One region of the Peribacillus sp. Bi134 genome, then DNA from elsewhere that is predicted to be linked to it. Evidence: riboswitches for the same ligand, from Rfam matches in the RefSeq annotation. Region 1 holds a riboswitch; the other holds the start of a gene.

Region 1 (15,513 bases):
TGGAAATGTATTCAACCTCAGAGGATATCTATAAATCCGTCGATACGGATGAAGCTGTCTTGAAAACAGAAGTTCTTTTGCAGCTGTTTTCCCTGTACATAGTGGAATCGAGAAATGATTTGGCTTCCAAAGTCGTGAAAGAAGCAGTCGAGTTTCAACCGGACTACCCGAATGTCACGGAAATTGCACGTGCCTTTTTTGAAGAACAAAAGGATTGGAACAGTGCGGTGGTATTAGCGGCGAATGAAAGTATCCGTACAGAGTCAATGGGCTGGTTCGATGTGCTGAAAACGTATATCCAGCAGGGTGTTGCCCAATCGATGGAGCCGGATTATTTCTCAACTGTCCTTGGTTCGTTATACACACTCGACCAGGAACGTTTCGAGAAAATGACGGTTGCCCTTTGGAAAAATTATAAATATACGGATTCTTATTTCGAATGGTTAAGAGTGATTAATAATTTGATAGATACCATCGAATTGAACCATGCGGATGTATGGGATGAGCTTTCCGTCTATTACAGGGATGCATATGCAGGTCTGTTAGAAGGAACGCATCTAATCAAAGAATTAAGTCCTGTCGTGCCAAGGTTGCTGGAAAACTGGCTCAAAATCGCAGACGGGGAGCTTTCGCTGTTTGCGGCGGCGTCCACGTTGTCCTGGAATGAAATCTTCCCGGATACGGTCAATGCGCTGGTCATTCAGGATGCAGAGAGCCTGCTTTCGAAATCGCCTAAATTGGGAGGCGGACTGGAAGCGGGAGAGAAACTGTTCAATTCCATTATCCAGTGGGCTGAAGATAATGATTTAAGGGTTGGCAATAAGCTTAAATGGATGGTGGAGGGGCTTAAGGATACCAGGAATTTCAATCTCCTTCTTGCAGGAAGTACAGGAAATGGCAAGACATCCTTTATTCAGTCAATCGTTGGCGAGAGCATTGCTGCTGAGGACCATTCTTCCCTAGTCAGTGTCAAAGATGGGGATGATTTGGAAATCCTTGAAATTACCGATACAGATAGCAAAGTTGTCGAGGAGCTAACTGATTTGGATGAAACACGCCGTCAGCGCGGGACTATTGTCGATGTGACAATCATCAGTGACTACCTAAGAAATAATCATCTGCGGTTATTGGATACACCGGGGTTCAATGGGGAACAAAGCGTGGAATCCGATTTCCAAGGCTATTTACATGGCAGTGATGGCCTGATGTTCGTTCTTGACGCCCGGGCTCCTTTCACCGGCAGCGAAAGGGATCTGTTATTGGAAATTCAAATGATGGCTCCGAAACTGCCGATCCATTTCCTATTAAATAAAATGGATACGATATACAGTGATCAGGTCGCAGTCCGGATGGAAGACGAAACATGGGATAAAGTGAATGCATATTTCCCGAATGCGAAAGTGTTCGCTTTCTCCAAACATTATGACAGCAGGCAGCAATTGAAGGACCTTTCAGCCTTCCTTCAATCGAATTATCAAGATGATAATTGGAAGGAAAGAAGATCTGAAAAAATCCTGGCATTCATTCGTAAAACTTTATCTTATCTATTAGAAAAACGGGCAGCCAATGAGCGGAAATGCGAGCATTCCATCTCTTGGAATGAGCAGATGGAAGTCAAACTGAATGGAGCGGTCAATCAACTGGCTGATCTGGAAAAAGAAAAAAGTGAAAATATCATAAGGTCGTATCGTTCGCTTAAGGACGAAGTGAAAAGTCAGCTTTATTCAAAAATTCCTGAATTACTGAGGGATTGCTCTAAATCGTTAACGGAAAGCAGTGATTTCAGTCAGGTCCATGTACAGTTAAACCAGGAAATGAATGAGCGGATTCAAAACTTCATTTCTGACAAGATCATGCCTCAATATTACCGTTCTCTTCAAGACTGGATTGCCAGTTCCCAAATGGAGTTCTCACAAAGCCAGCAGTTCATGGATGAGATGAGTGCCGGATTCAATGAATTATACAAAGAAGAACGGATTACACTGGCAGGTGACTTCAGAGTATTGGATGACTGGCGCCGTGATGCCGACCGGATGACAAGCAGTATCCGCATCGAAAACGTTAATATCCTTTTGCGCAGGACTCCATCTCAATTACTGCTTAAAGGGGCAGGGAAGCTGTTTGGGGCGATACCGCAAAATAAAGCCAATATGTACAATCGTTATAAGAAATACCTGGAAAGTGAAGATTACCTGGATGTTGCGGAAATGATCACGGAGCGTTTCCTTACCCAATTTGGATTGTTTGAAAAATCTTTGGATCGTGACATCTCCCTTTTCTATCGCGGTTCATTTGCATTACTTCAAAAAACGATAGAGCAAACGCAGACTGAAATAAAAGACTACCAGGCTGCATTGGAGCATATGAAACAAAATCCGGAAGTTTACCGTGACCCTATCACTTTGTTCGAAGTGAAATTAAGGCAGTTGGAGCGGCTTGAAAAGATTGAGAAAAAGCGTCTAGCCCAGCTTCAAAGAAAATAAAAAATAACGGGGAACATTTCAAATATTCAAAAATCTATTGACTTTACGACTATATCCCTATAAAGTGATAATTACGAAAACGTAACACGATATATCTCTTATCAAGAGTGGCGGAGGGACTGGCCCTAAGATGCCCAGCAACCGTTCCATTAGGAATTGGTGCTAAATCCTGCAAAACAGAAATGTTTTGACAGATAAGAGAGGGACAAGTCTGCAAAACAGCCGATTAAACCTCTCTATATTAGAGAGGTTTTTATTTTGGGATTTACACCAACTTAACTGATGAGACTAATAAGAAAAAATGGAGGGAAACAAGATGAAAAGGTCTATTAAAGGTATATTCATTTCAGCCATCGCTTCGGCTTTGCTTTTAACGGGGTGCTCTACAGGTCAGAGTTCCACAGAGTCGAAGAAAGAAGAAAAAGTATCATTTGAAAATGTTCCGGAAAGATTCGCTGATGGAGATGGAGCCAGAATCAAAGTGATCCGTAAAATTGGCGGTGATGATCATACGGCCCAATACCTGGCAGGGGCGAAGGAAGAAGGAGAAGCACTGGGGTTTCAAGTGGATACGTACACAGCCAATGGTGATACGGCTAAATTCCATGATGCGATAGCGCAGGCTTTGGAGGAAGATTATGACGGCTATATCATTTCACATGGTGATGATGCAGCAACTGTGAATGACGTTCAAAAGTTGGTTGATGCAGGTAAAAGCGTTGTCACATTCGATTCAATAAGCGATCTATCTAAAATAGAAGGCGTGACATTAACTTCACAAGATGATGAAGAGTTGGCAACACTGGCTTTTGATAAGCTGATAAAAGAACAGAAAGGTAAAGCGGCAATTGCATACCTTTGGGTGGACGGTTTTCCTCCAATGGTAAGAAGAAATGCAGTCTATCAGGAAAAATTAAAAGAAAATCCTGGGATCAAAGAAGTCGAAAGATTCGGAGTGGCATCTGCTGATACATCGGTTCAGACACAAAATGCTGTAGCCGCAATGCTGAATAAATACCCTAAAGGTAAATTGGATGCCATTTTCGCAACATGGGATGCCTTTGCTATCGGTGCAGCCCGGGCGATTAAAGAGGCGGGCCGCGATGAAGTGAAGATATATGGAATAGATGTCTCGAATGCAGATCTCCAGGAAATCCAATCGGCTGATAGCTCATGGTCCTACACGGCAGCAGTAGATCCCAAGTTGATCGGTGCAGTGAATATGAGGATATTGGCTAAAAAATTAGCGGGCGAAGAAACGCCGCAAACCTATGACTTGGAGGCTTCACTTATTTCACAAAAGCAAATCCAAGCGTCTAAAGAAGCAGTGAACATGGCAAATCTGTCTGGTATTGTCGATGGCTGGGGTGTATCGACGGAATTTGAAGAAGATTGGATGAAAGTTTTGAAAGATCATTATAAAAATTAAAAAGAGACACTCTCTTTCAAGTAGAAGGGAGTGTCTGTTCAATAAGGGGGAATGGACATGGGCACGCAACTAGAAATGAAGAAGATTTCGATTGAATTTCCGGGGGTGAAGGCGCTGAGTGATGTTGATTTTTCCGTAAAATCGGGGACAGCCCACGCATTGGTCGGTGCAAACGGAGCAGGGAAATCGACGTTAATGAAAGTTTTATCGGGAGCCCATGTTCATTATTCAGGTGACATTTATATTGATGGGGTGAAGAGGGATATCCGCTCGCCAAAAGCGGCTCAAGAACAAGGCATTCAAATTGTTTATCAGGAAGTGGATACCGCCCTCATCCCTTATTTAACGGTTGGGGAAAATGTAATGTTGAATGATATGGTCCAAAACATGGGAAAAAAACAGATGGTCCAATGGAAAGAGCTGCATAACCAAGCGGCTTCTATTCTTGAAGATATGAAAATTCGTGTCCCTTCGAAAAAGCTGGTAAGAGACCTTACCTTGGCTGAAAAACAGATGGTCCTGATAGCAAGAGCCGTTTCGACAGAATGCAAATTCCTGATTCTCGACGAGCCAACTGCTCCGTTAAGTCATACGGAGACGACAGAACTTTTTCGAATTGTAAATGAATTAAAGCAAAAAGGCGTGGGAATCATTTTCATTTCACATCGTCTGACCGAAATTTTTGAAATCTGTGAGGAAATTACAATCATGAGGAATGGGGAGCGTGTCACAAGTCGAAAGAAGGAAGATATAACCCGTACCGAAGTCGTAGAGAACATGCTTGGAAAAACCATGGATGAACAGTTTCCTGAAGTGAATGCTTCGATTGGCGACGTTATTCTGGAAGTGAACGGATTGTCAGATGCAGAGAAAGTTAAAAATGTCAGTTTGAATATTAAAGCAGGCGAGATAATCGGCTTGGCAGGGTTGGTCGGGGCTGGGAAAACGGAGCTGTGTAAAACCCTTTTCGGCCATACGTCCATCACAGCGGGGGAAGTCATCCTGAATGGTCGAAAGCTTTCCTTGAAATCACCGCACGAAGCAGTAAAAAGCGGTCTGGCACTTGTACCTGAGGAACGCAGGAAAGAAGGGGTCCTTGTTCAGGAATCAGTCTCGGCGAACTTGACGGCAGCCAGTCTTGGCAAATTCTCCAAGACATTCAGCTTCGTGAATCGCAAGGCGGAAAAGGAAAGAGCGAAGGAAATGATCGCAAGCCTCGGCATTAAAACTCCTTCAGGGGATGTGAATGTCGAAAACCTTTCAGGTGGCAATCAGCAAAAAGTTGCCATCGGGAAATGGCTTATGGCCGATGCGGATGTATACATATTCGATGAACCAACGAAAGGGGTCGATGTTGGAGCCAAGAAGGATATATTCGAATTGATTGCAGAGCTTGCAAGGAATGGGAAGGCGATCATTTATGCATCATCCGAGCTTTCCGAAATCATTGGCATTACCAACCGGACATATGTGTTATATGACGGGAGCACTGTCATCGAATTAGAAACAAGTAAAACGAATGAAGAAGAACTACTATTCTATTCAACGGGAGGAAAATAGAATGAGCATACCCAATCCTGTTACACAGACAGCGAAAGTGAAGAAAAAGGTGGAACTATTCGACTTTTTCTATAAATACGGCACAATATTGACGATTATCATTCTGATTGGAATTTTTGCCGTATCCAATCCATCTTTCATTCAAACTACGAATCTGGTCAACATCCTGCGTTCCATTTCAATCGTGACCATCATTGCGATCGGCATTACGATATCCCTGACCGTGGATGGCTTCGACCTTTCCGTCGGCTCCGTCGCATCATTGGCCAATGCCATCGTCATCTCGATGTTTGTCTGGTTTTCACAGGATACATTAATTGCCATATTAGCTGCGATCGGTGCCTCACTTGTCGTAGGCGCCTTGAATTCATTCATGATCGTTAAATTGAGAATTCCCGACATGCTGATGACTTTGGCTACCATGTTCATTATCCAGGGAATTGCCCTTACCTATACAAAAGGGGCCACGGTTTCGCAAAATATGGTCATGCCAGACGGGACGTTCGCAACAGGACTGATCAGCCCGTTTTTCGCCAAAATTGGCCAGGTACCGTGGATAATCCTGATCATGGCCGTCATTGTGATAGCGACCCATATCTTTTTGACTTATACGAAGCACGGTCGTTATATGTACATTATTGGGGGAAATAAGGAAGCGGCGAGACTTTCCGGGATATCGGTCAATAAATACAAAATCCTTGCCTATCTGCTTTCGGCTCTATTTGCTGCAATCGGGGGGATTGTCCTTGCTTCAAGGGTCATGACATCGGAAATCAATTCAGGGTCACCCTATTTAATGGATGCCGTCGCGGCTGCCTTCATTGGTTCCTCCGTTTTAGGAGCGGGAAAACCGAATGCCTTTGGAACCTTTGTCGGAGCAGTCCTGATCGGAATCCTACAAAATGGGCTGATCATGATGTCCGTTCCGTATTATGCGATGGATATCGTCAAAGGAACAGTGCTGGCCCTTGCTCTCGCTGTAACTTATTACAAACAAAAACACTAAAATGAATCCGTTACGTTAATATGACTATATGATAAGTCTGCATGTGGATGAAATGTGAGACTGTAACTCGTGGTGAGTTTTAACTATAAGATGATAGGGGAAGAGGGTTCTTTTTAACCCTCTTTCCACACTAATCTCCCATATTCAAATTTTAAAAAAGTAAAAACACTCACTATATTTTGTTTTTATAAATGACTTTGTTCACATCGTGTCTTACTGTTTTGTGACCTTCTTTAATTCCTTTCCCCATGGCGATAAGCATAACATCTAAATACCTATCAGAAATTTTTAAAGCTGACTTTAATTGTTCGGAATCATACCCGGACATTGTAATGGTTTCAAGACCTGCCTCGTTCGCCAATAAAACTAACGACATTGACGCCAGGCTTGCGTCTCTTATTAATTCAGCCTTTAAATCTTCTTTTGATTTATTTAGATAATAATTGATTGCCGCGTTTGTTAGATAATCTCTTACTGATGCGTCAAAATAACCTTTTTGAAACTCATCCTCATGTATCATTATGATATTTTCTTTTTCAAATGCTTGATAATCACCTAGTATAACAATCAGTACTGAGGCTTCAATTACCTGTTGCTGATTAAAAGCAATGGGCAGTAACAAATTCTTTAAATATGGTTCATCTATAACCAGGTATCGTGTTGCTTGAATATTGTTTCCGTTAGGCGATTTACTAGCTCCTTCAATAAATGTCGCCAACGTTTCGGGACTAATTTTATAATCGGGATCGTACTGCCTTACGGAACGTCTTTTTTCTATGATCTCCCTTACACTCATCGTGTTCACTCCCAATGTTATATTTGCTTCATAATCAGAGTATAATGGACCCATGATGTAGAAGAAAATAACGCACAATAAAGTGGCATAGCCACCTTTATGTGCCTATTCAGGAGGAATGAGGAATGAAGAGTTTAAATACTGGAATAAATATTTTCATGAATACTGTAGGAGGAAAGTGGAAATGCTTAATCCTCTTTTTTCTGAGTCAAAAACCAATGAGGACAAAAGAGTTTTATATTCTAATACCGGCCATTACCCAGAAAGTTTTGACCGACCAATTAAAGCAGTTGGAAAGAGATGGGCTTGTCCGAAGAGAAGTATATAAAGTAGTACCACCAAAAGTAGAATACAGTTTAACTGAGTTGGGTCAATCCTTTGTACCTGTATTAAATACAATGTGTGAATGGGGCACTACATATGCAGTTGAACAAAATCTCGAAAGACAAGAACAAATTTGTCGCCATCATAAATAGTAAGAGCTGCATCAACTAGGAGTATGGCTTTTTTTTTGACAAGTTCAGTGATGCAAGCAGAATTTATTCAACTATCAGTATAATTGTCAGAAATACAAAATGTCTTGAAGATGACTTTTGGCAGTCACTCTAGAGATTGTAATAAACTAACAGGTGCTTTACTTTAAAGTAGTTGCTTTTCCCCACTCTTTTTCTTAAAATGTAACGGTTAGTTGCATAAGATTTTTTTTGCTTTATAATTAGTACCAGGTGTTAATATCAAGTTATAAAATGATGCAATTCATACACACGAGGTGGCTATTCTATGTTCAAATCCAAAGCACGTATTACTGCGATAGGTTCGTATGTTCCTGAAAAAAGGTTAACAAATAAAGACTTGGAAAAAATGGTTGAAACCAATGATGAATGGATTGTTAAACGTACTGGTATTAAAGAACGAAGAATTGCACATGAAGAAGAGTTTACTAGTGATATAGGTTATAAAGCTGTAAAGGATTTAATTGAACGGTATGATAAATCTGTCGAAGATGTTGATATGATCATTGTCTGTACCTTTACACCTGATTTCAACACTCCAAGTGTAGCATCTTTAGTCCAAGCAAAGCTAGGTATTAAGAATACTGGAGCTATTGATTTAAACGCTGCCTGTGCAGGATTTACTTATGGGCTGCATGTAGCTAATGGATTAGTAACATCTGGTTTAAACAAGAAAGTTCTTGTTATTGGAGCTGATACTTTATCTAAACTTATGGACTATGAAGATCGAGCCACTTGTATTTTATTTGGAGATGGCGGAGGAGCAGTTCTTGTAGAATATGATGAAAAACAGCCAAGTTTTATTTCTTCACATTTGTATTCTGAGGGAGAAGGCGGAAAACATTTATATAGTACAAACCTATCGACACGAATAAATGGTGAAGACTTAAATAATAGTGGCAACCTTGTACAAAATGGACGTGAGGTTTATAAATGGGCTGTCACGACCGTTCCAAAAGGAATGCAAACTGTGATGAAAAATGCCGAATATCAATTGAATGATGTTGATTGGTTCGTACCGCATAGTGCAAATTTAAGAATGATTGAGTCAATATGTGATAGAAGTGGCTTTCCAATTGAGCGTACTTTATATAGCTTAGTGGAGTATGGAAATACTTCTTCAGCGACAATTCCATTAGCTTTAGAAATAGGATTAAAAGAAGGGAAGCTCAGTGGTGGTGAGAAGGTTTTATTATATGGTTTCGGCGGTGGATTAGCTCAAGCTGGATTGCTTATCAATTGGACCTTATAACGCTTTTTTCTACAACTAATAACGAGTTTGTACCAAAAGAAGGCCTCTCATCGGGGGCCTTCTTAAAGTATGATTCTTTGAAAAAGTTTCATTCAAACTTAAATGAAGAGTCAGGATAATTCAACTGGGCCCTTATTTGTATTTAGACAACTAGAGGTATACCACATCATCCTCTAAAAAAAAACAGAACCTTTGAACTGAAGTGAACCCAAATGGTTAGGCACTTTATTTAAACAGCCTTGAAGGCATGAACCCGGTAATCTACCGGGCTCATGCCTTTTTATTTTATATTTGGTCAAAAAAACTGCACCTCCATTTTGGGTGCAGTTCATTTACGGTTCTCTATTATCTTACTTAACATTCTCTTCGGAAGCGTTTGTTTTCTCTAATGAACCAATCTTTTGTTTGTTTATTGCATTTTCAGCGGTATTCAACTTTTTTCTCATTGGGAAGTAATACAAAACAGCTGGGACAACTAACCCAATAATCCAAGCGATATCTGCTCCTTCAAAAGCCTTGGCTATCGGTCCTACATAGAATGATGTGTTTATAAAAGGGATTTCCGCCAAGATTGATACAGGGAATGCCATACAAGTAATCCAATTTATTTTGCCATATTGACCGTTCACATCAAAAATATCTTTTACATTGTAATGGCCATGTCGCAGCAAATAATAATCAACAAGGTTGATGGATGTCCAGGGAATTAAAAAATAACTAATGAAAAAGATGAAATTCAAGAAAAAGGATAGGAAATTACTCTGACCTAGTAAGCACAAAACGGTACCTGCTACTGTTACACAGAATATCATTCCTATTCGTACTTTCGGTGTGACCTTTAATTTAATAAACGGTTCAATTGTTGTTATGGTTGCCATGAATGCTCCATATAGGTTAAAGACATTTATAGCAAGCTGTCCAAAGATGATTATAAAGAACATGATTATAGCAAAATTTCCAAACAGGCTGGCCAAGTTACCGCCAGAGTGATCAAGGAAGTTAGGTATCGCTATGGTTAAGGTTGCGCCTAATGTCATCATCCATATAGTCCCGATGACTGTGCCAGCGTAACTATACCAAAATGTATGGGCCGTGGGTGTGGTTATCGGTAGATAGCGAGAATAGTCTGCAACGTAGGGGGCATATGCCAATTGCCATGTAGCAACCATACTCACTGCCAGCAAAAACACTGGTATATCCAAATTCCCAATGGCCCAACTGCCTGCCGGAACTTGCAATTGGAAAACTATATATGTAGCTACAATATAAATACAAAGAGACGCCCAGGATAATAATTTTTGCATTTTATGAATTAAGTTATAGCCATAAATGGTGGCCACGAAACAAAGTACATTTAAAAGTATTATGCTCCATGTTTGGTCGATCTTTGTTAAACTGCTTAAGGTTTGTGCTGCAAGCAAACCGCTGCTGGCAAAGAAGCCTAAATAGACAAACATAACGAGAAACAAGGGGAAGATGGCTCCGATTACACCAAATTGAGCCCGGCTTTGGATCATTTGCGGAATTCCGAGTTGAGGTCCTTGAGCTGAATGGGAGGCCATGAAAATGGCGCCTAATAAGGTACCGACAATAATTGCAGCCAGACTCCAAAATAAATTAAGACCTAATGTAATGGGCAATGCCCCGGTCACAAGGGTGGTAATATGCATATTTGCCCCAAACCAAATTGGAAATAAATCACGGGCCTTGCCATGGCGTTCATCTGCCGGAATATATTCTATACTGCGAGTTTCAACTTTCATCAATTTACCCCCTATCAAATTCGGTATACTACCATGTACCATGCAAGCTTATTTTATAGAATCACTATAATTGTAAGCGTATACAGATGTCAATATTTTCAGAAAAAATAATTTTTAGGTAACTATCATAAAATATCCGTTCATTCAACTAGTGAATTTCAATAAATCAGATTGATCATTAGACTGAATGATTGGAAATATTAAACTCTAGTTTGAAAATTGTGGAACAACACGTCTTCCAATAAAAAATAAAAATTTTATATTTTTTGAATTGACAGTCTATTTTTCATGACCTATAATTGCACTTATCAAGAGCTTGCATGGTACATGGTACAAACTTTTAAAAAGGAGGGGCTTTTCATTACAGCTATCTTAACGTTGGGGATTACTGCTCAGGTTACGAACGCTATACGCGAATCCATAGTAACTGGAGATTATGAACCAGGACAAAAATTATCGGAAACTGTTTTATCTGAATATTACAAAGTTAGTAGAACCCCTATCAGGGAAGCATTTAAACAGCTAGAAAGAGAAGGGTTAGTCGAGATCATTCCAAGGGTTGGAACATGTGTGACCAAACCAACTGAAAAGGAACTGGATGAGTTATTTACTTTAAAGGAAGTAATGGAAGGGCTCGCAGCGGGGCTGCTTGCAGAAAGCGGGAGTGCTGAAGACATTAATAACCTTAAGCAAGCAGTGTCTGACATGGAGGTTGCTATACAAACCTCGGATAAAAAGCTATATGTCGAGGCTAATGATGTTTTTCATTCAGTCATCCAAGAAGGCGCCAATAACTCTAAATTAAGTTACATGCTAAATTTGCTGCTCAATCAAATACCTTATAGACAGTATGTCTTTTTAACCATTGAAGATCCGAATCGCCGTGAGAGATCACTAAAGGAACATCAGGCGGTCTTGATTGCTATAGAGAAAGGCAATCGGGAGGAAGCGGAGAAGGCCATGCGAGAGCATGTAAAAGCAAGTGGAATGCAACTTAAAATGGACATAGCAAAGAAACTTGGTCAAAAAAAGTGATATGAGGGGGAATGAGTACTATGAAATTTGGAATCTTTGCAAACCTTGCAGGACAGGGAAGACATGATGAATATTATAAAGTGCTGGACGAAGCACGTGAGCAAGCTATTTATTGTGATGAAAATGGTTATGATTCGATTTGGTATACCGAGCACCACTTTGGTCATGAAGGAAATGAATTGATTTCTAACCCGATCTTAATGGGGGCTGATATTGCTGCACGTACAAAGAACATTCGAATTGGACAAGCTGCGAATGTCGCCACTTTCTGGCATCCGCTGCGTTTGGCGGAAGACATAGCAATGCTTGATCAGTTAAGCAAAGGACGTGTGGAAGTTGGTCTGGCACGTGGATTATACGGACGGGAAGCGGCTAATTTAAACACTTTGGCTGATCCGGCAAATCAAGAACAAAACCGTGCACTGTTTGAGGAAACACTGGAAATTTTAAAAAAGGCTTGGTCAAACCGTTTCTTTTCACATCAAGGTGACATCTATCAATTTCCTCCTAAAGGTTTAAAGTGGAGTCACCCTATGAGCCCATCAACACCGGAGTTTATGGATATGGAGAAAGGAGAAATTGATAAGATTTCCCTTATGCCTAGACCTTACCAGCAATCACTTCCTCTGTGGCAGGTAATTGATTCACCGCGTTCTATTGAATTGGCCGCGGAGAACGATATACAAGGAATGTTTTGGATGCCGACCGTCAAAGAATTAAAAGGCCGTTTTGAACTGTACCGTGAAAGGGCTTCCAAATCCAAAGGCTATGAAGTGCCACTTGGTCAGGGTATTGCTTTGGTACGTGATGTATATGTAGCGGAAACGATGGAACAGGCTCGTCAAGATGCGGCAGAAGCAGTATTGAACAATTATCGCTGGATTTGTCACTGGAGAGGACTTAGCAACCTTATGGATCCGGGCGAAACAGTAAAAGAAGGGCAGGAATTGAACTATGAATTCTTACACCCAAGAAATTTATTGTTTGGTACACCTGACTATGTAGCAGAGAAAATTCAGGAATTGAAGGAAGAACTGAATTTGGAAACATTACTGCTTTGGGTGAACCATAATGGTTTGCCACATGAAAAAATGATGAAAAGTTTAAAATTGTTCACGGAAGAAGTAATGCCAAGATTCACAAAAACTAAATTGGGGGTAATGTAAATGTTAGATATTCGTAAAGTGTATACAGCTATAGAAGAAACACGTATTGAGGGCGGTAAAAAAGTAGAGAATCCCATCAAGATGATAACAACTATGGCGGTTATCAAAAACCCATGGGCTGGAAGAGGATATGTTGATAATTTAAAACCGGAAATTGATGAATTTGCACCGCAAATTGGCGAACTATTAGTTGCTGAACTATTTAAGCACATTGATTCCGCTGATGACGTCGAAGCATTCGGCAAGGCAGCTGTCGTGGGTGTTGATGGGGAGGTTGAGCATGCATCAGCTTTTATCCACACTTTGAAATTCGGTAACAAATTCAGGGACGCCGTGAAAGGAACGAGTATCTTAAGCTTTACTAATAAGCGTGGTGGCGCTGGATCTGCGGTGCTCATACCGATGGTACATAAGACAGATGAGTCTGAACGCTCTCATTTCATTACATTTGAAGCTTCTATACCTGATGCACCTAGGGCCGATGAGATCGTTGTTGCCATTGGGGCTTCTACAGGAGGACGTCCTCATCCGAGAACAGGAAACAGGCATCAAGATATGGTTGAAATGGGGCTGGTTTAATGCCAACTACATTGCATGGAAAAGATTCGCTTCATTATGAAGAGAAAGGGATGGGGCAATCGCTTATCTTTATTCATGGTGTTGGTCTTGATCTTACGATGTGGAAAAAACAAGTTGAAGATTTGTCGAAACATTTCCGTGTTATCACATATGACATGGTTGGGCACGGAGGATCTGAGCATCCTCCGGGTCCTTATTCCCTTTCACAGTTTGTTGAGCAGTTAGCAGAACTAATGAATCACTTACGGATTGAAGGAAGTCATATTATTGGTTTCTCCATGGGTGGTATGGTCGCTCAGGCATTTGCATTAAAATATCCGGATAAAGTGAAAACGCTAACAATTATGAACGCAGTGGCCAATCGGACGAAGGAACAGAGGAAAGCCGTTTTAAAAAGAGTGGAAGAAGTGAAAATAACGGGCCCTTTGGCAACAATTGAACCGGCCATTAAACGATGGTTTAATATTGAATTCTTGAATTCAAAGGAAGAAACTGTAAGTGAAATTCGGGAAAGACTTCAGACAAACGATGCTGCTTCATATTTAGCGGCCTATACACTTTTTGCAACTGCGGATGAAGAGTTGTGGCCGCAGATCCACCAGATTAATATACCGACCCAAATTATAACAGGGGAGCATGATGTAGGTTCAAATCCCGAAATGGCAAGACAAATGCATGAAAAGATTGTGGATTCAGAATTAATGATAGTACCAAATATGAGGCATATGCTGCCGATAGAAGGAGCCAAAATAGTGAACGAAGCTATTAGGTCGTTTATTGAAAGACAAAAGCAAAGGGGTGACTCGATGTGAAAGAGCTGAAGAAATATCAGATGTATATAAACGGGGAATGGATAGAATCATCAAGTGGTGAATATTTCGATAGTTATAACCCTGCAACCGAAGAAGCTTGGTGTCAAGTCGCTAAAGGGAATGCTGAAGATGTAAATCATGCCGTTCAATCTGCGCATAATGCATTCCTGCATTCGGGATGGACCAATATGACATTCACGGAGCGGGGGCGTCTGGTTAGAAAGCTTGGAGAGCTGATTGCTGATCACTCTGAAGAGCTTGCGAAAGTCGAATCACTGGATAATGGGAAATTAATACGCGAAATGCGCGGTCAGGTAAAATATTTACCTGAATTTTTCTATTACTATGCGGGTCTAGCAGATAAAATCCATGGTCAAACCTTACCAATTGATAAAAAAGATATGTTCGCTTTTACATCCAAAGAGCCGCTGGGGGTAGTAGCCGCCATTACTCCTTGGAATTCCCCTCTTTATTTAACAACCTTGAAGCTTGCACCTGCACTTATTGCAGGAAATACCATAGTCATTAAACCTTCGGAAATGACTTCGGCCTCTCTATTGGAATTGGTGAAACTGGTTGAAGAAGCTGGTTTTCCACCTGGAGTAGTCAATGTAGTTACCGGCTTTGGAACTCCTGTAGGCGATACACTCACCTCCCATCCTCTTGTAAGGCGTGTGGCCTTTACGGGAGGTTCAGAATCAGCACGGCATATTGTTCGTAATTCGGCTCAAAATTTTGCGCAGGTATCGCTTGAACTTGGAGGGAAATCACCCAATATCGTGTTTGAGGATGCTAATCCGGATAATGCGGCGATGGGTATCATAGCTGGTATTTTTGGTGCTTCAGGACAAAGTTGTGTGGCAGGTTCGCGTGCATTTTTACATGTTGATATTTACGATGAAGTGATGCAAAAACTCGTAGACAGAGTATCGAAAATCAAGATCGGTGATCCTTTTCAAGATGAAACAGAAATGGGTCCGCTGGCTACGCAGGCCCAATTGGAGCGAGTCGAAAAATACGTGGCTATCGGATTAGATGAAGGTGGTAAACTTGTTTGCGGAGGTAAAAAGCCTGAATATTTAGAAAAAGGTTGGTATTTTGAACCCACGATCTTCGAGCA
Region 2 (15,513 bases), on a different contig from region 1:
AAAGAAATAATGAGACAACAACGTACCTCAAAAAACCTCCTTTTCTATCTTTTTGAGGCTTCTCTAATCCTGTTATTAACATAATTACCGCGAGAAACAACATAGAATATGGCATCAACTCAACACTTCCAGTAATTAGCTGATATGCATATAAAGAAACTACAATTATAGCTAAGATGATTTTAACTATTTTCAAGAAATTATTTCCCCTTAAGTACAATTTTTTATTTAATCATACCATTTGACAGCTTTTCATTGTGTGAAAAATGGAAATTTCTTCATTAATTACGCCGCTTTTCTGCACAAAAAAGCCGACTGGTTTTTAATAAAACCAATCGGCTATATAGGCAATTTATTTGAATGTTACGCATTTACTGCTTTACGGGCCTGACTTGCATGTAATTTTTTCATTGCAAATCTTGCTATCGGCTGTGCGATCAGTACTTCAACCCAAAATGCGATGAAAAAGTTACGTGGCCACTCATAAAAGAACGACTGAATCGGCTCCATACTAATTTCTCTCATGCCAATCCAAGATCCGATAACCGTCAGTAAAATGGACAGGATGGTTACGCTGAATAATATCGTGAATAACACTCTTGCATTAAAACCGTCCGTAGGTTCAATAAACTTTTGTACGAGTTTATTAACCAGAGGATTTACAACAAGTGTTACTAATAAAATGACACAAATCCATACAACTGGAATTACTCGTAAGGTTTCAAAATACACTTCTTTACTGAATCCAAATTTAAATCCCATAATAAGTGGTGCAATAATGTTGACTGAAAGTATTGATATAATCGCTAAAAATAATACAAAGTCTTTTCCATTTCGCGGTAATCTTGTTTCATCGTGCATATGATCATCCCCATTAAAAATATTTCAGATGGCAGACGTATCGTGAGACATATATTTTTGGTCAATAAAAAAGACCAATATCTCTACACACTGATATAACAATTTTATCACTTCTATTCAATGAATTTCAAGGCTTAATCTTACCTATGCTGCGTCGTTTTTCCCGAAAAGGTCTGCCGCAGCAACCTTAGTTACTGCAAACAAATCACGATACAGCAGGACAAGAGTTCATTTGATCTTCATTTAGTTAAAAAGCACAAAATAATATCTGAAATTTCACACTTCTTCTAATGATTCCTAAATACGAAACCTGTATACTTTTCTCATGTTAGTTTTTATCACATCAATAGTCATATCATATAACACACTATGAATAGGAGTTGAGTGTAAATTGTCTACATATCTAGAAAGCCATGCTTTAGAAGAGGCGGAGTTCCACCATGCTGCGGATTTGGATGAATCTCTGAAGCCGAGATCAAAAGAAGATAGGACGGTTGGCCCGATATCCTATACGTTCATGTGGATTGGGGACGGCGTCAATTTAGGGAATATGACACTTGGGGCAAGCTTGGTCGTAGCAGGAACCGCTACGTTGAATATTCTTCAGACATTTACCGCAGCTGCCATTGCCATCGCTATCATTTCCGTGATTTTCGCTTTAAATGATAGGATTGGATACAGGACCGGTATTCCCTATGTTGTTCAGCTCAGAATGTCCTTCGGGATGAAAGGCTCCATCCTATCATCACTTTTGCGTGGTATTCCGGCCATAATCTGGTACGGTTTTCAAAGTTGGATTGGCGGTACTGCCTTAAACGAAATCGTAAAGATCATTACGGGTGGCGCTTTTGATAATACGGTCATTTGCTTTGTCGCGATTCAATTGGTGCAAATTGTACTTTCGCTATATGGCTTCCATGCCATCAAATGGGTGGAATGCTTGCATCCATTGTTATCATGCTGGCGCTAGTCTATGTATTTGGTATTCTTGTTACATCACATAGCGAGGTCATCGCGGAAAAATGGGTACATGCTGAAGGCTCTTGGGGCTTGCCGTTCTTTGCTTTCATCATGATGTTTTTAGGAAACTACGCGGCTATCTTTTTAAGCGCAGGGGACTATTCAAGAGAGCTTAAGTCTGGCATCAGTGATGCAAAACGAGGATTTTTGTATTTTTCGCCCATTTTACTAGCATACGGCTTCGTACTGACAATCGGTGTAATGCTTGCTTCCGCTACTGGCATTTCCAATCCAGTTAAGGCGTTTGCCATTGTGGTGGATAATCCTTATATCACAGTAGGCGTTTCAGCATTTATCGTCATAGGTGCAATTGCGGTAAATATGGTTGCCAATATTATTCCGCCAACATATGTGATTACTTTGCTTACAAAGTTGAAATATAAGGTTGCCGTTATCATAACCGGAGTTCTTGCCTTTTGCTCATTCCCTTGGGTGCTTGTACAGGATTCTTCGGCGAAGGGCCTTGGTTTATTCATTCTGATTTATTCCGCTTTTTTAGGTCCAATCGTTTCGATTTTATTAGTCGAATACTATATATTAAGAAAGCAAAAAATGAATGTTGCCGATTTGTACAGAGAATACGGGCCATTTGCAGGATATAATCCATGCGCACTGCTCGCCATGCTTATCGGTGCCGGCGCCGCCTTTATAAAAGTCGAGCTTGCCTGGATCATCGGCGTTATTGTGGCAGGCATCGCCTATATTATTCTGATGAAGTTCGCCTTTAAGGATTCAAGATTCAAAAAGGGGACGATATTCGAGAATGAGTTTTAACTTATTGAAGGGGATACTGCTCAAAATGGCAGTATCCCTTTTTAAGTAATGTTGATTTCAGGAATTATATATTTGACCATTTTTGTAAGTGAATGTATAGTCTCCTTCTTTTTTCATTAATACCGGCAAGTACTGTGCGACCATCTCAGCAATTCCGAGATTAAGTGGATGAAGTATCCAATCAATGGATTTCCAATCAAGAATGCCTTCCCGCGTTTTTTTCGGTGTTTCATATATTAAATCCTCATCCGCCATATACAAATATACATATATTCCATCCACTTCACCTTCTGGAGTCTCCCAGGTTACCGTTCCTTTAGAAAAAAAAGGCTCCACCTCTATCCCAGTTTCCTCAAATACCTCACGCTGTGCACCTATATCAGGCGTTTCACCTTTCTCGATTTTGCCTCCCACCCCGTTCCAAACACCCATAATTGGAGCTTTCTCCCGGTTAAGCATGAGAAGTTCATTATTCTTCTTTACAAAACAGACTGTATACTTAAACATTTATTAAGAACCCCTTTATCGTTAGTTCGTGCTGTTTACATGTGAGTTTGCGCTGTTTAATCATGAATTTCACTGTTTTACTCGTGAATTTGCGCTATTTACTCGTGAGTTCGAGCTATTTACTTGTGAGTTTCACTGGTTTACTCGTGAGTTTGCGCTATTTACTCGTGAGTTAGATAATTCAAGTTTAACAAATCCCCTTGAATTTTGTATGATAAGAAAGGAAGATTACTAAATGGGAGATGTGATATTTTGAAAAGTCTAGCTGTATTTTGTGGATCGAGCAAAGGTGCATCTGCTATCTATGTAGAAGAGGCTAAAAAACTGGGTGCGGAACTGGCAAAACGTAAGATTACCCTTGTCTATGGGGGCTCAAGTGTAGGGATCATGGGTGCAGTTGCAGATTCCGTCTTGGAAGCAGGCGGAAATGTAATTGGCGTAATGCCAGATTTCCTAGAAAAAAAGGAAATAGCACATAAGAACTTAACCGAGCTGATCGTCGTGGAATCCATGCATGAAAGAAAAGCAAAAATGGCTGAGCTTGCAGATGGGTTCATGGCCTTGCCAGGCGGGCCAGGAACATTGGAAGAATTCTTTGAGATTTTCACTTGGGCTCAGCTTGGTCTTCATCAAAAACCTTGCGGACTCTTAAATATCAATCACTATTATGATCCTTTGGTCGCTTTATTCAACCATATGTCCGACGAACAGTTCCTGCATGAAAAATTCCGTTCCATGGCGCTGGTGGATGTTGAACCTAATGGACTTCTTGATCAATTCATTACATATGAACCGCCAACCGTAAAAACTTTCATTACCGAGAAACAAACCTGATCATTAAAAAACAGCCGGCCAAGATCAATAATGATCTTGGCCGGCTGTGATAAACTGCAGGTTAAGTAAATATCCGGTTTAAATAATCTCCATGCCCTTTGATAAGTTGCACTTCATGTTCGGATGAAATCCAGAAGAAATGAAATGTCAGCCCCGCTTCATCTCCTCCACCCGTCGGCTGATGGTCCCATTCATCAGGAACATTCGATACACTTATTTGATAAAAATATCTATTATGTATGGCACCATCGACGTTCTCCCAAAAATCTTCTGTTATTAATTTCTCCACATGAAAATTTTCCAGACCTGTTTCTTCTTTCATTTCCCTAATCACTGCTTGGTAAGCATCTTCTTTAGGCTTCACCGTTCCCTTAGGTATCTGTATGCCCGCTTCCCTAATGGGATGTTGAAAAACCAATACCTGTGTTTCTCCATTATTGATTCTTGTCACATACCCGTAAGCTTTTTTTATCATTATCACCATCAATCACCAAAAGCAAAAATGAGCTCTGTCTCGCATACAGTTTCCCCCTCGACAGTAGCCCTGCCTGTTCCTTTACCGATAGGACCTTTCAAGCGAGTAATCTCCACTTCTAAACGTAATTGGTCCCCTGGTTTTACTTGCCTTTTAAAACGGCATCCATCGATCCCGGCCAAAAGCCCGATCCGTCCTTTATTTTCTTCTTTTGTAAGCATGACAACAGCACTTACCTGTGCTAATGCCTCCACGATCAACACACCTGGCATCACTGGGTAATCGGGAAAGTGACCAGAAAAAAACTCTTCATTTGCCGTGACGTTTTTAATGGCCACCGCCCTCTTTCCTTCTTCCAGTTCCAAAACTCTATCAACTAAAAGAAATGGATAGCGATGCCTGATAATGTCTTTGATTTCTTGGATATCAATCAATATTAAGTCCCCCATTGAGATGGATTGCTTTTACTTTATTTTACCATCAGCATCACCATTTGGATATTTTTGTATTATAAAAAAGGCTGCCTGAGCAACCCTGTTTTCGCTTACAAATCCTTTGATTTTTTTTCCTTCGATTTAGTTAATGGGGACAGAACCATTTCTTCATACCTCTCATATCCCCCTAATAATTTATGAATCAAGCTTATTTTAGGAACAACAAGGTAAACCGCCAATCCTGAAATGGTGCTCAGTATTGCTCCTGCCAGCACATCCGCCGGAAAGTGGACACCTACCCAAATACGGGAAATGCCAACAAGGAAAGCCAGCATGATCCATAACAACCACCATCCTCTTTTGAAAAGCCAAAAAGATACACAAAACGAGATAAACAAGATGGTATGGTCGCTTGGAAATGAATTATCCACTGCTTTTTCAATTAACTGATTAACATTGGCCAATTCGGCAAATGGCTGATTATTATAATGTAATCTCCCTGCCATTTTCCCCATCATTTCAGCTATTACAAACGTAATCATCCCACAAACAACCATCATCCTACTCTGTTCATTTCGAGTGAACCATATTAAGATGACTGCCAAAGCTAATAAAAATACCATGTACTCGGCAATGAAAATGGCAGAAGGGTTTAAATAATCGTACTGTTTCCCTAAGTCATTGATCATTCTGAATACATTGGTATTCGACTCAAAAAAGTCCATTTCATTCCCAACCTTCCTCTTTTTCTTACATATTAAAGAGAAAGGAAATATATCGCCATCGTTCTTCCTAACAGTTTAAGCTGCCGTCTTACAATATTGTCACCCGGTTAAAGAAGCTTGGTGGGGTCTTGTATATTTCCTGAACTTTCTATATAATCCAAGAAAAATACGGAGGTTAGTCAAATGAATAATGATAGGAACTCTGTTCTAATTCATGAAAACCAAGAAACGGTTTGGAATGCGATCACGAATGATGAAATCATTTCAAAATGGTATGCCCCGGGTTCAAAATGGAATATTCCTAAACTCCAGGTTGGAGAGAAGGCAATCTTCGTATTAATGCCTAGTGCACATAACAATCTTAAAGAGAATGAAAGCATCCCAATGAGCTTTACAATCCAAGAGATAATCCCTTGCGAAAGGTTTTCTTATTCTTCGGATTCGGATAAACTCGTTTTCACTTTTGAAATATTCCCAGAATCCGAAGGCACTAGAGTATCCATTAACATGAACGGATATGAACTTAGTTTGGCTAACTTAAAAGCATGTTTAGAAGGAAAAGAACTTCCCTATACCTAATCATTCATTTGAAAGAGAACCTAGTTCATTTCCATGTTTATTAAAAAACGGTGCTATCCCCCTTCGTATATAGCGTCTGAAGGGAGACGACTGTATTTATAATAGAAGAAATTCGCATAAGGAGGTAAAAAATGCTGCACATACAGAAAAAGTCCGATACTGTCGTCATTGTCATTCACGAAATATATGGACTGAACCAACATATGCATGGTATTTGTGAGTCATTATCAAACAATGACTTTGATGTAATCTGTCCGAATTTGTTAGACCGCGAGACGCCTTTTGATTATTCCCAAGAGGCTGCTGCTTATCGACATTTTATGGAGAACGTTGGCTTCACGGGTGCTTTATATAAGATAAAGCATATTTTATCGGATATAAAAGATGTATACCAAAAGATTTTTATTCTTGGATTCAGTGCAGGGGCAACTGTAGCTTGGCTGTGCAGTGAGGAAGAGTGTGTCGATGGAATAGTTGGTTACTACGGTTCACGTATTAGGAATTATGCAGACTTGGCGCCACAATGCCCTGCATTGCTATTTTTCCCACTAGAAGAGCCATCATTTAATGTGGACGAGTTAATTTTAGTTTTAGAAAGAACGAATGTCGAGGTTCATAAATTCAACGGAAAACACGGATTCAGTGATCCTTACAATTCAAAATATCATGCAGAATCAGCCCAGGCTGCCGTTAGCAAAATGATGAAATTTTTTATGCAACATTGAGGTTACACATTCAACCTAATGCCGTTTTGTATTGATCCATTGTATCGAACCCGCATCACTATGGGGATGACATTCATTTTGAACCTTTTTATATTCTGTTTCCAATTCTTTTAAGGTTAACTTCATAAGCTGTTCCACAGTCTTATTTACAGTATGGATCATAAGTTTAAAGATTAATTCCTTCCGCCTTTCTTCCACACTCTTCCTCATTTCACCCTCTCCTTTTATTCTGATATTATATGAAATGTATCCTTAGACAGGGGGAATGATCGTCGGATTCCTTCTCTTCAATTTTGCTTATTTTAATATATTCATTCTCTAAATCGGTTAAGGTTAATTCAAATAGATGGATGTCATTCTTTTTATAAATTCCCTTGTTAATCAACTTGTTTATCAGGAAGTTTCTTTTTTTCTCAATGGCTTTACGTAATAATATCCCCATGCTAAATCCTCCTTTTGATAATCTTTCGACTTGCCCATTCACAAAAAAACCGAAGACACCTCTTTACATGAAAGAAAAGTCTCCGGTTTTCCGGTCAATTAACCTATAATCCCTATTAAATTACTCGGTATTATTGTTTTTATAATACTAACTCTGTGATCCGCAGTCAACAATTTTTTTCGTGCATCTTATTTATTTTTGCTTCGCTTCATGAAATGCTGCTTTCACTTTATCCAACAGGTCTTTATCCGTAATCAGTTTATAACCTGTAAGTGCAAGCGCTTTTGCTCCGGTCAGGATGGCTTTGTCTCCAGCAGGAGATTTGGCACAGTCGCGGAATTCATTCGTATGGGCAATCAGCTCATCATGGCCAATTTTTATATAAGGATGTGCTGTCGGCACTACATGGCTTACATTACCTGCATCCGTCGAGCCAAAGCCACTCTCTTTTCGAGGACCCACTGCTTCCCCTAATTGAGAGAGCTCTTCTTTTAACAGTTCATCCAGAACTGGATTAATGACAAAATCGAGTACTTCATTTTGGAAACGTTCAACTTTAACCGAACTTCCTGTGGCAAGTGCTGCCCCTTCGGCAACAGCACGTATTTTATTGGATACTTCTTGGCAAAGTTTCCATGTTGTTGCTCTAATGTAAAATCTGGCTGAAGCATATTCGGGAATGATGTTAGGAGCTTCCCCGCCATTGGTGATGATTCCGTGGATTTTGACCTCAGTCGGGAGCTGCTGACGCAAAGCATTAATGCCATTGAACAGCTGAATCACCGCGTCAAGCGCATTCACGCCTTCTTCAGGTGCAGCTGCTGCATGTGCTGACTTCCCGTAAAAATGAAAATCTAGGGGGTCGACTGCCAGAAATGGACTTGTGACACGCGTTTGCCCGCCAGGATGGATAAGGATTGCCGCATCAACCCCATCAAATAGACCGTGCTTCACAAAGCTGCCTTTTGCGCTTCCATTCGGCCCGCCCTCTTCTGCCGGTGTTCCGAAAACAATCACCTCTCCGCCCGTTTCCTCCAGCACTTGAGCCAAGGAAATGCCCGCTGCAACACTCGTTGTGCCGATGATATTATGGCCGCAAGCATGGCCTAAACCCGGCAATGCATCATACTCGGCTAAAAATGCAATTGTGGGACCTTTCTTTGAAGAGGTTTTTTTGGCGATGAATCCTGTTTCATGCCCGGCAATATTGCGGGTTACTTCAAATCCTTCATTTCGAAGTATTCCGGTTAAGGTATCCGAAGCGAAAAACTCTTGATTCCCAATTTCGGGTTTAGCATGAATGGCTTGACTCGTTTCGATATATAATTTGGAATGAAAGTCGATGTGATCTTCAATGATCTGCTGATGCTGCTTCTGCACTAATTCTCTCGCCATATTCTTATCTCCCCTTTTTGGTTTAAGGAACCGGATAGGCATCTTGAATCCATCCGGCATTCCTTCACTCGTTTTGAATCTGAATCATTATTTTTCATTAGCTGGTTTTGTCCAAGCATCCTGGTAATTCACTAATTCATCTACAGAAACATATGCAGGAATGGTGTTTCCTTTAAACGTTTTTTCAATGAACGCTTCCACTTTTTTCGATTGATAAAGCTCCACTAATTTTTGCAGCTCAGGACGATCGGCATTACCCTTTTTAACTGCAATGATATTAATATATGGTTTCGCCGTTTTACTCTCATGGAATAAAGAATCTTTTAAAGTAAGGCCTGCTTCGACGGCAAAGTTATTATTGATGGCTGAAGCATCGGCATCATCCAATAGACGCGGTGTATTGCCGGCAGCAACAGGTTGGATTTTCAAGTTTTTCGGATTTTCCTTAATGATTTCCAATGATCCCGATCCATTGAATTCCTCTTTCAATGTAATCAATCCAGCTTCCTGAAGAAGAAGCAGTGCACGGCCAAAGTTCGTTGCTTCATTCGGAACGGCAATCGTAGCGCCATCCGGAAGATCCTTGAGATCTTTATGTTTTTTCGAATAAAGGCCCATAGGAGCAATGACAGTCGACCCGATGGCCTCTAATTTCAGATTTTGGTCTTGAACGAATTCATCGAAGTATGCGACCGTTTGGAATGAATTGGCATCAATTTCACCTTCACTTAAAGCAAGGTTCGGTTGGATATAATCATTGAAAGTGACCAGTTCAATATTAAGCCCTTCCTCTTTCGCTATGTCGACAATGTATTCCCATGTTCTTGTATCCCCGCTGCTGACACCGACTTTTACTGTTTTCACATCATCCGAACCGCCTGATGCACCTTCTTCTTTCCCGCATGCTGCAGACAAGATGGCCAATGCCAATACTATGATCGTTAATAAGATTTTCTTCATTTCTCCTACCTCCTGTTATTTTTATCTTCTTCTGATTTTTCTTGAAACAAAATTCCCGGTGGATTGCAGTAATTGAACGATGATCACGAGCGCCGCCACTGTGACGATCATCGTCATCGTATCAAACCTTTGATAACCGTAAGCCAAAGCTAAATCTCCGACCCCGCCTGCACCGACGGCACCTGCCATGGCCGTAGATCCAACAAGCCCGATTGTCGCTGTTGTAAATGTAAGGATCAACGAACTAAGTCCCTCAGGAATCAAAAAACGATAAATGATTTGCCATGTCGTCGCCCCCATCGCCTGAGCTGCCTCGATGATCCCTTTGTCCACTTCCAACAGGGAGTTCTCCACAAGCCGGGCGATATAAGGAGCCGCGTAAAAGATTAGCGGAACAATGGCCGCATTCGTTCCGATCGCACTGCCTACAATCATTCTGGTAAACGGAATAAGTGCTACTAGCAAGATGATGAAAGGAACCGACCGCAATATATTGATGATCGGGTTCAATACATTAAAGACCCATTTATTCTCCAGGATATGGCCCTTTCTTGTAATGACAAGCAGGATACCAAGCGGAAGACCAATCAATCCGGAAAATACCAATGAGATGGCTACCATATAAAGTGTGTCACCGAAAGCTGTCGACAGCTGATCTGCCGTTATTTCCATTCCCCAAAGCGTATTACCCATTTATCTGCACCTCCTGGACGAGAATCCCCTCATCTTTAATATACTGATAAGCCTTGTCCACCTCATTTTTATTCCCGGTCACTTCGATGATCAAATTCCCGAAAGGCGTTTCCTGAATTTCAGAAATATTGGCTGATAAAACACTTAAATGAACATCATATTTCTTCGAGATGGTTGAAAGCAAAGGAGTACCCGAAGTAGTCCCAATAAAGTTAATTTTCCAAATAATCGGGATATGGGACCCTATGCTTTTTAGGAAACTTTGTGGAATTTCGTCATGTATGACCGTTCTCACGAAGTTTTTTGCAATATCCGTTTGCGGCTTCGCAAAAACTTCGAAAACCGAACCTTGTTCAACGACGCATCCGCCCTCCATGACCGCTACCTTATTGCAAATTTCCCGAATGACAGACATCTCATGAGTGATTAACAGAATGGTAATATTGTATTCTTTATTGATTTTCTTTAAGAGCTGCAGAACAGCACTCGTTGTTTGCGGATCCAATGCCGAGGTAGCTTCATCACACAATAAGATCGATGGATTGGTAGCCAATGCTCTCGCAATGCCGATCCGCTGCTTTTGACCGCCGGATAATTGTTCCGGATAACTCTTTGCTTTGCTCGATAAGCCAACGAACTCCAACAGCTCGCCTACCCGCTTTTTGATTTCTTTACCAGGGGTTCCCGATAAAATCAGCGGCATGGCGATATTATCAAAAACGGTCTTTGAGTTTAGCAAATTGAAATGCTGAAAGATCATCCCGATTTTTTTCTTTTCTGCCCGCAATTCCTTCGCGCTCAATTTGGTTAAATCCTTGCCCCCAACAATCACCGAACCATCTGAAGGATGTTCAAGCAAATTGACCAACCTGATCAACGTACTCTTCCCGGCCCCGCTATAACCGACTACACCGAATATATCCCCCTTTTCCACTGTCAAATTAATGCCCTTCAAAGCCTCGACAGTCTGTTTCTTTGTTTGATATACCTTTTTAACATTTTGAAACTCAATCATCCAATCTCCCCCCATGTTGTTTATTTGTACGAATTCATTATCCAGAGAGAAGAGCTTTGCAACGCTTCATAATGATAGGGTTAAATTCGAAACTCACGAGTATGCGAAACTCATGAGTAATTGCACCAAATTTCCTAATAACCATATACATTTTGAATAAACAAAAGAGGCCTCTTCCGTCATCAGACAGAAGAGGCCTCTTTAGACATATAAAAAAGAGTAAACTCTTAAATTAATTATCTAAGAAAAGCTCCTTCTTATCTTTCAAACTTTCGTCCGTTGGAATTAGCACAGTATTTTTACAAAAGTAAAAACCCGCTGCCGAGGTATCATAGGGCCAAGTCCCTCCACATCTCTTGATAAGAATTAACGTTATATTTAATTATGTCCTTCACTATATATTCTAATTTCTCTAAAGTCAACTATATTTTTCATCGGTTAAAATATTTTCACAGTATAGTGATTGACACTTTTAAATTATATTAATATAGTTTAAATTTTATATTCTATAATGATTTGCCCATTCTCCATACTGGGTATATTTCATTTTCTTCCCTTATCTTCATCATGCCTGAATTCTTATATAAGCGAATCGCCCTTTGATTATCCGGAGAAACCCTTAAATGATATTCGGATACATTAAATCGCCCGAAAAAGTTTTCTGCATAGCGAACCAATTCCTTGCCAAGGCCTTTACTGCGGTATCCGGGAATAAGATAAAATAGATCTACATAGCCGATCTCAGTTCCTTCATACGCCCGAATTCGAAGTTCCATTTGCCCAATCGGTACTTGGTCCTTTTCAATGATCACCTGCCCCCCCGGGAATTTACGGACCCTTTCTTCCATTCGTTGCAGATATGTATTTTCATCTCCAAAACCTGCCTCAGATCCAAAACTTACAACAAAGGAATCTTTCCTGAATTTAATGATAATATCTTTATCTTTGTTCGTATCAATGGTACGAAAGATCAACTTCATCCTCTCCTATCATTTTAGTAAAATAGTTTTCAAGCAAAAAAACTCATTTCACTTACGGTCTTCATGATATTTCATTATTTACTTTTTCAAGCGTCTTATTTCATTTTCTCTGAAAGGATTTTTCCTTAATCCCTATAGGAATGGCCATAATATTAAATTAAAAACAAATGCAATATTGTTTGGTGAGTTCTAGTAATGGGGATTGGATTGGCACAAACAAATCTATTTAATTTTCGAGTCTAACTTTGCAGGGTAACCCTAAGTGAATGAATGTTCGAGAGGAATTTGTTTATTAAGCTCTAACTCAACTTTTTTCCAAGCATCCTTTTTCCCTTTCATTTACATTCCAATTATAATAGGTAAGTGGAATACATTTACATGATTATCCATTATAAAAATCATTGGAGGTATTGAAGATGAAAGTTGTTGCAATAGTGGGAAGTATCCGTAAAGAGTCTTACAACCTTAAGCTTGCCAAATATATTCAATCTAGATATCAAGATCGGTTCGATCTCGAAATATTGAACATTCGGGATTTACCTTTTTATGATCAAGATATTGAAAATGACCCTCCATCAGTTGTAAAAGAATTTAAAAGCAAAGTGGCCGAAGCAGATGCAGTTTTGTGGGTAACTCCTGAATACAACGGTACGATTCCAGGTGTATTGGGCAATGCAATCGATTGGTTATCACGTGTCGATAAAGTCTTGATCGGCAAACCATCATGGATCATGGGTGCTTCAATGGGGCAATTAGGAACGGTTAAAGCTCAATTGCATTTGCGTGAAATCTTATTCGCAATAGGCATCGCCTCCCCACTCCTTCCAGGGAATGAAGTATATGTTGGTGCAGTGCATGACAAAATCGATAACGAAGGCAGGCTTACACATGAGTCGACTGTCCAGTTTATCGATACGGTCGTCGATAATTTCATTAGCTGGTATAATCATCATACTCGTTAATGATAAAAAAAGACTCCCAGTAGGTTTGAGCCTGCTGGGAGTCTTTTTGCATCATTAAACAAAATTCATCCTCTTCCCGCCTGGAATGCAGGGTATTTCGTCATTCCTCCGTCAGCGAATAGAGTGATGCCCGTTACATAACTGGACTCTGAAGATGCCAGCCATGCAGCAACCGCAGCAATTTCTTCAGGCTTTCCGATATACCCCATCGGAATCATGCTTTCAAGATCCTTTTTCTTTTCGGGATCTTCAAGCTTGTCGGCATTAATTGGCGTGGCGATGGCTCCAGGACCAATGCTGTTCACACGGATTCCCTTTGGTGCATATTCAAGTGCCAGTGTCTCCGTAAGCAGCTTCACCCCGCCCTTGCTTGCAGCATAGTGAACGAATAAAGGCCAGGGAATCATCTCATGTACACTGGACATGTTTATAACATTCCCTTTAATGTCGTTCTCGACAAAATACTTGATAGCTTCACGGCAGCCCAAGAAATTTCCCGTTAAGTTGGTATTGATTACCCTATTCCAGTCGCTTAACGGCATCTCGTGAGACGGAACCGGATTTTCAATTCCTGCATTATTGATGAATATATCGAGTTTCCCGAAATTCTTTATCGCTGATTGAACAAGATTAATCACATCTTCTTCAACGGTGACATCGCCTTTTACTGCAATTGCTTCCCCGCCATTTGTTTTGATTTCCTCCATTACACTATCTGCTTCCTCTGATTTAGTGCGATAATTAACCACGACCTTTGCCTTTTCCTTGGCAAAGCGAATGGCCATCGCTTTCCCTAAACCAGTGGATGAACCGGTTATAACAACGACCTTACCTTCTAAATCTGTATACATTTAATCACCCTCCAATTAACTTTTTGCCATCCCGAGCATAATCCCAGCAATGATGATCAAGATAATTCCGATTATGATTCCAATTAGTTGGCGTTTCGTTTTCTTTTCACGTAAAATGATGATCCCGCCGAGAGTTGAGATGACAATGCCCATTTGCGAAAGGGAAAAACTAGTGGCCACTCCCACACGGGGCTGGGATATGAATAAAAACATATTCCCTGCAGCCCATATCAATCCCGGAATGATATTGCGAATCGTATATTTATTAAACGGTTTATGTTTAAAAGTCAATAACAGACCGCCTATCACCATCCCTATCGCTTGAGGGAACAATGCTGACCATCCATCAACATCGAAAAGACGGGCCACGACCACATAAACCAAATAACCGAATGTCGAGATGAGGAGAATAACAATTCCTTTCTTCAAGTTTCCCGATTTGCCCTCTTTTGATTCTTTATCCTCCAGTGAGGTCAAGACGATTCCTATAATAATGAAAACTAATGCCAAGACGCCTAAAATGATCGCTTTCATTGTGGACCATTCGTTAAAAACGATGACCCCGAATAAAGTCGTTGAAATGAGCTGCATTCCAGTAGATATCGGCATCGTTTTGGATACTCCCATTAAATCAATGCTCTTAAGCTGATTAGCTTGTCCAACGGCCCAAAACAATCCGGAGACAACCCCGACTCCAAACACGAGAAATGACAACTTAATATCGGCAAAAATATAAACACCTATTGAAAAAATCAATGCGCCAATGGTTGTACCCAGTGTTTGACTATATGGCCCACCCCCGAGTTTCACATTAAATAAAACGATGCTTCCCCAGAATAGTGCCGGCAAGAGAGCTAATAATATATCCATATTCAACCCCCATATATGTAAGTTCAAAGCTAATAAATTTCATTTTGTCTTCTTTTTAATATGTTCGCTTTATTTGAATTGACCCTTGGTAATTTTATGAAGTGTTTTTGCGAAAATAGTGTTCAACACAAAGAAAGCTTCCGATGCTAATAAATCGGGAGCGTTTAGTTGGAGAAAAGACAGCTGTACTGCTGTCTTTTTTTATAAGATTATAAAAAAAGCAAACCTTATGCAGGTTTGCTTCCAGTTATAGATATGGAACTTATTTCTTCAAATGATATGGCACTGTCGTAACAACCACATTTCTTTTATAAAGTAAGTAGGCGCGAATCAGTAAACTTGATTGATTATGAAGTATATTGTGCCAGCCCTTCTTCGGAATGAATTGGGGGATGACCACCGTAACTTTAT

What was found. A riboswitch is a leader RNA that binds a small molecule or an ion and turns the genes downstream of it on or off. The one in region 1 is predicted to bind S-adenosylmethionine.
Region 2: another riboswitch for S-adenosylmethionine. It lies ahead of LQ188_RS21030 (methionine ABC transporter ATP-binding protein); the one in region 1 lies ahead of LQ188_RS19720 (sugar ABC transporter substrate-binding protein).

What each region holds. Positions count from the first base shown of each region.
Region 1 covers NZ_CAKKLN010000008.1:278,347-293,859, reverse strand. The annotation lists gene LQ188_RS19725 (GTPase domain-containing protein) at 1-2,483, shown strand, start outside; SAM riboswitch class I at 2,579-2,684, shown strand; gene LQ188_RS19720 (sugar ABC transporter substrate-binding protein) at 2,800-3,912, shown strand; gene LQ188_RS19715 (sugar ABC transporter ATP-binding protein) at 3,970-5,472, shown strand; gene LQ188_RS19710 (ABC transporter permease) at 5,474-6,478, shown strand; gene LQ188_RS19705 (nitroreductase family protein) at 6,651-7,274, opposite strand; gene LQ188_RS19700 (winged helix-turn-helix transcriptional regulator) at 7,400-7,750, shown strand; gene LQ188_RS19695 (ketoacyl-ACP synthase III) at 8,055-9,038, shown strand; gene LQ188_RS19690 (cytosine permease) at 9,389-10,801, opposite strand; gene LQ188_RS19685 (GntR family transcriptional regulator) at 11,129-11,836, shown strand; gene LQ188_RS19680 (LLM class flavin-dependent oxidoreductase) at 11,857-13,002, shown strand; gene LQ188_RS19675 (amino acid synthesis family protein) at 13,003-13,581, shown strand; gene LQ188_RS19670 (alpha/beta fold hydrolase) at 13,581-14,393, shown strand; gene LQ188_RS19665 (aldehyde dehydrogenase) at 14,390-15,513, shown strand, end outside.
Region 2 covers NZ_CAKKLN010000009.1:157,837-173,349, reverse strand. The annotation lists gene LQ188_RS21105 (hypothetical protein) at 1-196, opposite strand, end outside; gene LQ188_RS21100 (hypothetical protein) at 364-861, opposite strand; partial or broken gene LQ188_RS21095 (NCS1 family transporter) at 1,253-2,655, shown strand; gene LQ188_RS21090 (8-oxo-dGTP diphosphatase) at 2,713-3,162, opposite strand; gene LQ188_RS21085 (TIGR00730 family Rossman fold protein) at 3,415-3,996, shown strand; gene LQ188_RS21080 (NUDIX domain-containing protein) at 4,058-4,471, opposite strand; gene fabZ (3-hydroxyacyl-ACP dehydratase FabZ) at 4,480-4,905, opposite strand; gene LQ188_RS21070 (undecaprenyl-diphosphatase) at 5,016-5,630, opposite strand; gene LQ188_RS21065 (SRPBCC domain-containing protein) at 5,814-6,209, shown strand; gene LQ188_RS21060 (dienelactone hydrolase family protein) at 6,341-6,934, shown strand; gene LQ188_RS21055 (Fur-regulated basic protein FbpA) at 6,950-7,144, opposite strand; gene LQ188_RS21050 (Fur-regulated basic protein FbpA) at 7,170-7,376, opposite strand; gene LQ188_RS21045 (M20 family metallopeptidase) at 7,569-8,771, opposite strand; gene LQ188_RS21040 (MetQ/NlpA family ABC transporter substrate-binding protein) at 8,859-9,731, opposite strand; gene LQ188_RS21035 (methionine ABC transporter permease) at 9,753-10,403, opposite strand; gene LQ188_RS21030 (methionine ABC transporter ATP-binding protein) at 10,417-11,439, opposite strand; SAM riboswitch class I at 11,694-11,805, opposite strand; gene LQ188_RS21025 (GNAT family N-acetyltransferase) at 11,946-12,413, opposite strand; gene LQ188_RS21020 (NAD(P)H-dependent oxidoreductase) at 12,836-13,381, shown strand; gene LQ188_RS21015 (SDR family oxidoreductase) at 13,447-14,232, opposite strand; gene LQ188_RS21010 (RhaT/GlcU family sugar-proton symporter) at 14,248-15,102, opposite strand; gene LQ188_RS21005 (APC family permease) at 15,365-15,513, opposite strand, start outside.